2 regions of the Streptomyces rubellus genome follow, and region 1 is predicted to be linked to the other one. Evidence: riboswitches for the same ligand, from Rfam matches in the RefSeq annotation. Region 1 holds a riboswitch; the other holds the start of a gene.
What was found. Region 1 has a riboswitch for cobalamin ahead of V1L54_RS19380 (cobalamin biosynthesis protein). Riboswitches for the same ligand answer to the same signal wherever they lie in the genome.

Region 1 (4,397 bases):
GACAGCAGCAGTACCGTGCTCATCGGGCTCCCATCGGTCCGTACGTCCCTCGGATCGGTCGTGTCGTTCGCGCCGGGGGCGCCGCCCGCGCCGGCGGGCCTGCCGTTCACGGCGCCCCCGGTGGTACGAACGGCAGGCCCGCCGGCGCGCCGTCCTCGATCAGCCGCAGCAGCGCGCCGGTGTCGGCGTGCTCCTCGACCAGATCGCCCAGCCGGTCGAGCTGCTCCTCGCGCAGCGCGGCGAAGGAGGTGCCGGGCGCGGGTACGAACGCCCGGCCCGCGTCCGCGGCCACCCTCCGCAGGAAGGCGCGCCGGAAACCGTCGCTCTCCAGTGACCCGTGCCAGTGCGTGCCCCACACCGCACCCGCGCGGCAGCCGTCCAGGAACGGCTCGTCCCCGCCGGTCACCTCGGCCACGCCGTGATGGATCTCGTAGCCCGCCACGGGCTCGCCCAGTGCCTCGCCGACCGGCCGGGCCAGGGTCTTCTCCGCCGCGAAACGCACCCGCACCGGCAGCAGACCCAGCCCCGGCACCGTCCCGGCGCGGGACTCCACCTCGTCCTCGATCCGCTCGCCCAGCATCTGGAAGCCGCCGCAGATCCCCAGCACCGGACGCCCCTCGGCGGCCCGGCGGGCCAGCGCGTCGGCCAGCCCGCGCTCGCGCAGCCAGGCCAGCGCCCGCACGGTGCCGCGGGTGCCGGGCACCACGGCCAGGTCGGCGTCGGCCAGTTCCTCGGGCCGGTCGGTGAGCCGCACCACCACACCCGGCTCCGCCGCCAGCGCGTCCACGTCCGTGAAGTTCGACATCAGCGGCACCGGCACCACCGCCACCCGCAGCACGTCGCGTCCGTGCGGCGGCGCGACGGACGACTCGCGCACGGTGCCGCGCAGCGAGACGCGCAGCCCGTCCTCCTCGTCGATGCCGAGCCCGTGCGCGTACGGCAGGACACCCAGCGACGGCCGTCCGGTCAGGTCCCGCAGCATCCGGAGCCCGGGCTCCAGCAGCGTCACGTCGCCGCGGAACTTGTTGACGACATAGCCCGCCACCAGCGCCTGGTCCTCGGGGGAGAGCAGGGCGGTGGTGCCGAAGAAGGAGGCGAAGACACCGCCGCGGTCGATGTCGCCGACCACCACGACCGGCAGCCGCGCGGCCCGGGCCAGGCCCATGTTGACGATGTCGCCGTGCCGCAGGTTGATCTCGGCCGGACTGCCGGCGCCCTCGCAGATCACCGCGTCATGGGTGCGCCGCAGTTCGGCCAGGCAGTCGGTGACCGTGCCCAGCAGCCGCTCCCGCCGCCCGGCGCGCCAGCCGCGCGCGTCCAGTTCGCCCACCGGCCTGCCCAGCAGCACGACCTGGCTGGTGCGGTCGCCACCGGGCTTGAGCAGCACCGGGTTCATCAGCGCGGTGGGCTCCGCCCGGGCGGCGGCGGCCTGCATGGCCTGGGCGCGGCCGATCTCGGCGCCGTCGCGGGTGACGAAGGAGTTCAGCGACATGTTCTGCGCCTTGAACGGCGCCACCTTCACACCCCTGCGGGCCAGCCAGCGGCAGACGCCCGCCGTGACCACGCTCTTGCCCGCGTCCGAGGTGGTTCCCGCGATCAGCAGTCCGCCGCCCGTCAACGGGCTCCCCTTCCGCGCCGGCCGTCGAGCCGCCTCTCCCGCGCCGTCCCGGTGACGGCGCACACCACCAGTGCCAGCGCGCCCACCCGGCGCGACAGCCGTACCGCCCGCTCGATGTCCGCGGCCCGCACCGGACGGCCGGCGGCGTTCAGCACCGGGCGGTGCTCGACGCGGCCGCCGTACGACAGCGTCCCGCCCAGCCGTACGCCCAGCGCGCCCGCGAAGGCCGCCTCGACCACCCCGGCGTTGGGGCTGGGGTGGCGGTGGGCGTCGGTGCGCCAGGCGCGGAGCGCGCCGCGCGGGCCGGGACCGGCGAGGACCGCCAGCAGCGCGGTCAGCCGGGCACCGGGCCACCCCGCCGCGTCGTCCAGCCGGGCCGAGGCCCAGCCGAAGCGGTGGTGGCGCGGCGAGTGGTGGCCGACCATCGCGTCCAGGGTGTTGACGGCCCGGAACCCCACCAGCCCCGGCACCCCGCAGGCGGCGCCCCACACCAGGGCGCCGACCACGGCGTCCGAGGTGTTCTCGGCGACGGACTCCACCACCGCCCGGGCGACGTCCTCCGCGTCCAGGTCCCGCGGGTCGCGTCCGCACAGACGGGGCAGCCGGGCGCGGGCCGTGCCGAGGTCGTCCGCCCGGAGGGCGGCGGCGATCGCCCGGGCCTCGCGCGCCAGTGACGTGCCGCCGACCACCGACCAGGCCGCGGCGGCGGCCAGGGCGGTACGGGCGGCGGGGGAGCGGCGTACGGCCCGCTCCAGCGCCGCGGCGGCGGCCACGGCGCTGCCCGCGCACACAACGGTGTACAGCGTGCCCGCGCCGCGGTGGTCGCGCCACAGCAGCCGCTCGGCGGCCGCGGCGGCGCGCCCGAAGGCGGCCACGGGATGGCCCCGGCGGGGATCACCGGCGATCAGGTCGAGCAGATACCCGGCCGACAGGCCGAGCGCCGCTTCGGGGACCCGGCCCGCGCCGGAACGGATCCGGATGGCGGAACGGGCGGCGGTCCGGGCCGTGAGGGCGGCCGTGCCGGTGGAAGGGGTGCCTGTGCGACGGGTGGTGTGGTCGGCGCGCATCGCGTCAGCCGGCCGTCACACCTCGTACGGTCCTCGCGGTGCGGAGTGGGGGCGGCAACGGGGAAGGCAGGGTGCCCGGCATGGCGGTATGTCCTCACTCAGGGTCCGCGCCCTGGCTCGACGTGACCGGCGGTGAGAGTCTCCTGGCTCCCGGATCGGCGCTGCCCCCGGTCTTCCAGCCCGCTGTGCGGGCCGTGACGCCGAGTGGGGGAGCGCTCCCCGGTGACAGTGGCGGGACCGCGCCGGATTCGCACCGGCTTCCTCTCCTGCCGCCGTTTGGCAACGGGCAGTCCACCACGGCCGACCGGACGCGTCAACTCGGCGATGACCTGCGACGGCGCGCTGTGTGGAAGCACACAGCGCCGGTGCGCGCGCCCCCGAACGCCGGCCGGCGCCGGGCGGACAGCGCCCGGCGCCGGCCGGCGGGGGATCCCGGAAGGACGCCGGGATTCAGGAGGCGATGATGTAGATGCCGTACGCCACGGCGGCCGCGCACAGGGCGTAGCTGACCCAGGCGCCGGTGCGGGCGAGGAGGGCGGTGCCGACTCCCGTTTGCTGGTTGGCGCGGTTGCCGACGATGCCGAGGGTGAACACGGCCACCAGGCCGATCGTCATCACGAGGCTGACGACGAAGACCTGGCCGAGTGCGGCCCAGTGGATGTCCATGAGCGGGGATTCCTTCTCTGCGGGACCCTGTCCGTGAGGTTCGTGGGGTCCATGGGGGTCCGCGGGGGCTGGGAGGGGCTGCGGGGCGCTCAGGAGGCGGGGGCGGAGGCCTTCTCCGCGTGCTCCGCCCGCTCGGTCTCCTCGGTGCCCACCGGGGGCGGGGAGACGGCCTGCACGGCCGTGGTGAGCACGTCCGGCTCTCCGGCGGTGTCCGTCTCGACGTCGTTGACGTTGGTGTGGTCCACCGGCTCCCGGCGCGAGGCGAGCCAGATCGCCGCACAGGCCGCCACGGTGAGAACCATGACCGCGGTGACGCCCCAGTCGCCGCGGGTCGTCAGGAACGCGGCGCCCGCGGCCACCAGGCCGGCGGCCGGGAGGGTCAGCCCCCAGGCGGCGAACATGCGGCCCGCGGTGCTCCACCGCACCACGCCGCCCTTGCGGCCCAGACCGGAGCCCATGATGGAGCCGGAGCAGACCTGGGTGGTGGAGAGCGCGAAGCCCAGGTGGGAGGAGGCCAGGATGGTGACGGCCGAACTGGTCTGGGCGGAGAAGCCCTGGGCCGGCCGGATGTCGGTGAGACCCTTGCCCATGGTGCGGATGATCCGCCAGCCGCCCAGGTAGGTGCCCAGCGCGATGGCGATGCCCGCGGAGGCGATGACCCACAGCGGCGGGTCGGCGTCGGCGCCCAGCACCCCGCCGGAGATCAGGGCGAGGGTGATGACGCCCATGGTCTTCTGCGCGTCGTTGGTGCCGTGGGCGAGGGAGACCAGGGCGGCCGAGGCGATCTGCCCGCCGCGGTAGCCCTTGGCGACGTCCTTCTCCGGGGTGCCGCGGCTGATCCGGTAGGTCAGCCTGGTGGCGAGCATCGCCGCGATGCCGGCGACCAGCGGGGCGACGACGGCCGGGAGCAGGACCTTCGAGAAGACCGCGCCCATGGAGACGGCGCCGATGCCGACGGAGGCGATGGTCGCGCCGATCAGACCGCCCATGAGGGCGTGCGAGGAGCTGGAGGGTAGGCCGGCCAGCCAGGTCAGCAGGTTCCAGAC
Region 2 (4,397 bases), on a different contig from region 1:
CGGACGTCCTGGAGACCTCCATGTCGGTGCTGCTGCCCCCCGCACAGGAACAGCGGTACATGGTGCTCGGCGGCGGCGGGGTCGGCGAGAGCCGCAGGGCCACGGCCCGGACCGGCATCGTGGACCTCACCGGGCCCGAGCCGCGGTTCACCCCCGGCCCGGACCTGTACGCGCCGGTCCGCTACCCCAGCAGCGTGATCCTGCCCGACGACACCGTGCTGACCACCAACGGCTCCGGCGGCTACCGCGGCCGCGGCGGCTCCGACGTGCTGCGGGCCGAGCTGTACGACGCGAAGGCGAACACCGTCCGCGCGGTCGCCGACCCGCTGGTGGGCCGCAACTACCACTCCGGCGCCCTGCTGCTGCCCGACGGCCGGGTGATGACCTTCGGCTCGGACTCGCTCTTCGCCGACAGGTCCGACACCCGGCCGGGCGAGTTCCAGCAGCAGATCGACCTCTACTCGCCGCCGTACCTCTTCCGGGGGAGACGGCCCGAGCTGCGCGGCACCGGTGAGCCGCGGACGGTGGAGCTCGGCGGGCGGGTGACGTTCGCCTCGGAGGACGCGGCGAGAGTGCGGACCGCCCGGCTGGTCCGGCCCGGCTCCTTCACCCATGTCACCAACGTCGAGCAGCGCTCCGTCGCCCTGGAGTTCGAGCGGGCGGCGGACGGGCTGACGTTCACCCTCCCGGACGACCCGTCGCTGGTGCCGCCGGGCTACTACATGCTGAACGTGCTGGACGGCGAGGGCGTCCCGTCCGAGTCGGTGTGGGTCCGGGTCCCGGTCTCGCCGGACGCGGAGCCGGTCACCGTCGCCCCCGACTGAGCCACCGGGCCGGGGGCCGGGGAGCCGGACGCGCGCCGGGCGCGCGTCCGGCACGGTGCCCTACCCCCCCCCGCGTTGCGGGCCAGTTCGAGCGCGTACTCCTCCCACCACGCGCCCGCCTTCGGACCGCCCTTGCAGGTGCCGTCCGACTCCCCGGGGCGCTTGATCCACAGATAGGCGTCCACCAGTTCCTCACCGGTGTCCGTCGTCGGCGCCTCGCCCAGCGCCCGGCCCGGCGGGTTGCACCAGCTCTCGGCGTCCCCCGCGCCGCCGGCCCCGTCGGCCGGCCCGTTGCCGTTGCGGCTGGTGTCGATCACGAAGTGCTTGCCGCCGAGCAGCGCCGACAGCCGCCTGCCGTAGGCGACGTTCTCCTCCGTGGTCCGGTAGTTGGAGACGTTGAGCGCGAAGCCGTCCGCGCGGTCGGCACCCGCCCGCCGCAGCGCCCCGGCCATCGCGCCGGGGTCCCGGATCCAGCGCGGATTGCCCGCGTCCAGGTAGACCGTCGTCCCCGGAAGGTCCTTGAGCCGCCGCACGGTCTCGCCCAGCAGCGCGTACCGCTCCTCGTGGAACTCCCGGGGAGTGCAGCCGTCCAGGACGTGCGGCAGCGCGTCGGGCTCGACGATCACCGTGGCGGACCGGTCCCCGATGCCCTCGGCCACGCCGTCGAGCCAGGCCCGGTAGGCGTCGCCGTCCGCCGCGCCCCCCTGCGAGTACTGACCGCAGTCGCGGTGCGGGATGTTGTAGAGGACCAGCAGGGCGGTGCGGTCCGCCCGCTCCGCGGCCTCGGTGAGCTCTCTGGTCTGCCCCTCGGGATCGTCGGTGCCGATCCACTCGGCGACGGGCTGGGCGGCGATCCGCTCGATCAGCCCGGCCTCCTCCTCCCGCCCGGCACGGCGCAGCTCGGCCAGCCGCCGGACGGCCGTCCCCTCGGGGTTGACCCAGTACGGGACCTGTCCGGCGGGCCGCTGCCCCACCGGGGCCGTCCCCTCGCCGGACCCGTCCGGCCGCTCGGAGGAACTCCCCCCGAAGAGCCCGGAACAGCCCGTAACCAGCACCAGGACCCCCACCACGGCCCCCCGGGCCGCTCGCCGGAACCGCGCGGCGCCGGGCCGCCGGCCGGTATGGCAGCCGTACATCCACTCCCCCTTGGATCGGCACAAACCGGTCGGACCATCCTGGCACATTGACAGCCTCCGGATGGGCTGGGAACCTCCGACCGAGCACATCTTCATATCGAGGCGACGGTGCGCAGGAACCCGGTGCGAGTCCGGGACGGTCCCGCCACTGTGACCCGCGGCCCCACGGGCCCGGGGAGTCAGGAACTGGCCCGTCGCTTCTCCCGTCAATGGGGCGTGGAAACCCCAGGAGGAGGAATCGCGGATGTCCCCGCACACCGCCGGCACCACGGCAGGCATCCCGGCCGACGGCACCGCCGTCGCCGACGCCACGGGCCGGGCCCGGGACTGGACGATCGCCGCGGCCGCGGTCGTCGTCGCGCTCATCGCGCTCTACGCCGTCTTCGTGGACAACGGCCAGCTCGTCTCCGCCACCGGCTCGTACCTGCACGAGTTCGCACACGACGGGCGGCACCTGTTCGGTGCCCCCTGCCACTGAGCGGAACCGCACCATGACCGCGGTGACCTCTCAGGATCCCGTCCGGAGCCCCGCGGCCCGCACCGCCGACCGTCCCGTGCTGCCCCTGCTCAGGCGGGGGCTGGCCGCGGGCGGTCCGGCCGGGCTGGCCGCCGGGCTGTTCTCCCTGCTGCTGGCCGAACCGCTGATGGACCGGGCCATCGCGCAGGAGGCGGAACGGCACACCCACGGCGCCACGGGCGTGACGGCCCACCACGAGGAACTGTTCTCGCGCGGCACCCAGCACTTCGGGCTGGTGGTGACCGCGGTGGTCGTCGGGCTGGCGCTGGGTGTGTTCTTCGCCGTCGCCTACGCCCTGCTCCACCGCTCCGACGCCCTGACCGAGCGGCCCTGGAGCAGGTCCCTGCTGCTGGCGGGAGCGGGCTTCACGGCCCTGTCCCTGCTGCCCGGACTGCGCTATCCGGCCAACCCGCCGGGGGTCGGCGACGGCGGCACCGTCCAGGAGCGCCAGGTGCTGTGGCTGGCCGCGCTGGCGGTCGGCGTACTGGGCATGCTGCTCGCCCGGCAGCTCCACCGGCGGCTGGCCGACCGGGAGGCGCCGGTGCGCCAGCTCGCCGTGGCCGGCGCGGTGGTGGCCACGGGCGCGGCGCTGTTCCTGCTGCCGGGCAACCCCGATCCGGTGGCGGTGGACGCCCGGCTGCTGTGGGACTTCCGGATGCTCTCGCTGGCCTCCCACGCCGTGCTGTGGGCGGCCCTGGGGATCGCCTTCGGCCTGCTCGGCCTGCGTGCCGCACGGGCGGCGGGGGCCGGCGGCACGGCGGGGACGGGCGGCGGCACGGCCGCCTGAGCCGCCCCCGTCAGTCCCGTCATCAGCCCTGCCACTCCAGCGCACCGGTGTCCGGCTCCCGCGCGGGCCGGACACCGGTGAGGTAGGCGGAGACCACCAGGTTGGCGGTGTAGGAGCGGCTGTCCCGGTCGAAGTCCCCGGTGCAGGTGATCAGCCGCAGCTCGGCACGGCCGGCGCGGCGGGCGCCGTAGACCCTCGCCGGGTCGAAGTCGGCGCGTTCGGCGACCGAGACGTCCTCGGCCGTGAACTCGGCGACCGTGCCGTCCGCGCGGGTCACCCGCACCCGGTCGCCCGGCCGCACCGACGCCAGCCGGTGGAAGACCGCCGGGCCGCGGTCGGTGTCCACATGGCCCACGAGCAGCGCCGCGCCCTCGGTCCCCGGCTCCGGGCCGTCCCGGTACCAGCCGACCACCCCGGGGGTGTCCATCGGCGGCGGCCGGACCGCGCCCTCGCTGTCCAGGCCCCGTTCGACGATCCGGGCGTGGACGCCGGCGGCCTCGATGTCGACGCGCCACGGTTCGGCCGCCGGCAGCGGGGCGTGGGCGGCGGGCAGCGTACGGCCGGAGGCGCCGTCCGTACCGCCGGCCGGGTCGTGCCGGGCGCCGCTGCCCGGGCGCGGGTCCGGCGGCGCCACCGCGGCGGGATCGGACAGTTCCCGTCCCCACAGCCACACGGCGGTCAGCAGCACGGCCCACACCACCGCCGCCGCCAGCCGGCCGGCGGAGGAGGCGCGCGGCTCGCCGTCCGCGGGCCGGCCGTATCCTCCGTACACGGCCGGCCCGGTCAGCCGTCGGTGCCGTGGGAGCGGGCCCGGCGCCGCGACAGGACCGCCCGCCAGGCCACCACCAGACCGACCGCGCCCGCCAGGGCGGCGCCCAGGGCGGTGTGGAGGGCGCCGGGCCCACTGTCCCCGGCGGTGCCGCCGCCACCGGCCGGCACGGGGGCGACCGGACTCCCGGCGGTGTCCCCGGCGGGGCTCTCGGCGGTGTTCTCGGCAGGGCTCTCGGCGGGGCCCTCCGGCAGATCCGCGGAGGGATCGGCGGAGGGCGCCGCCGACGGGCGGGCGGAGGGCTCGCCCGCGGTCCCGTCCCCGTCACCGCCGCCACCGCTGGGGTCCACCGTCACCAGACCGG

Region 2: another riboswitch for cobalamin. It lies ahead of V1L54_RS00520 (CbtB domain-containing protein); the one in region 1 lies ahead of V1L54_RS19380 (cobalamin biosynthesis protein).

The regions. Positions count from the first base shown of each region.
Region 1 covers NZ_JAZDCX010000016.1:42,335-46,731, reverse strand. Annotated here, with positions in the region: gene cobN (cobaltochelatase subunit CobN) at 1-23, opposite strand, end outside; gene V1L54_RS19385 (cobyric acid synthase) at 107-1,618, opposite strand; gene V1L54_RS19380 (cobalamin biosynthesis protein) at 1,615-2,685, opposite strand; cobalamin riboswitch at 2,823-2,948, opposite strand; gene V1L54_RS19375 (hypothetical protein) at 3,136-3,351, opposite strand; gene V1L54_RS19370 (inorganic phosphate transporter) at 3,441-4,397, opposite strand, start outside.
Region 2 covers NZ_JAZDCX010000001.1:123,604-128,000, reverse strand. Annotated here, with positions in the region: gene glxA (radical copper oxidase GlxA) at 1-824, shown strand, start outside; partial or broken gene V1L54_RS00525 (glycoside hydrolase family 6 protein) at 896-1,960, opposite strand; cobalamin riboswitch at 2,050-2,170, shown strand; gene V1L54_RS00520 (CbtB domain-containing protein) at 2,205-2,438, shown strand; gene V1L54_RS00515 (CbtA family protein) at 2,452-3,264, shown strand; gene V1L54_RS00510 (class F sortase) at 3,287-4,036, opposite strand; gene V1L54_RS00505 (hypothetical protein) at 4,048-4,397, opposite strand, start outside.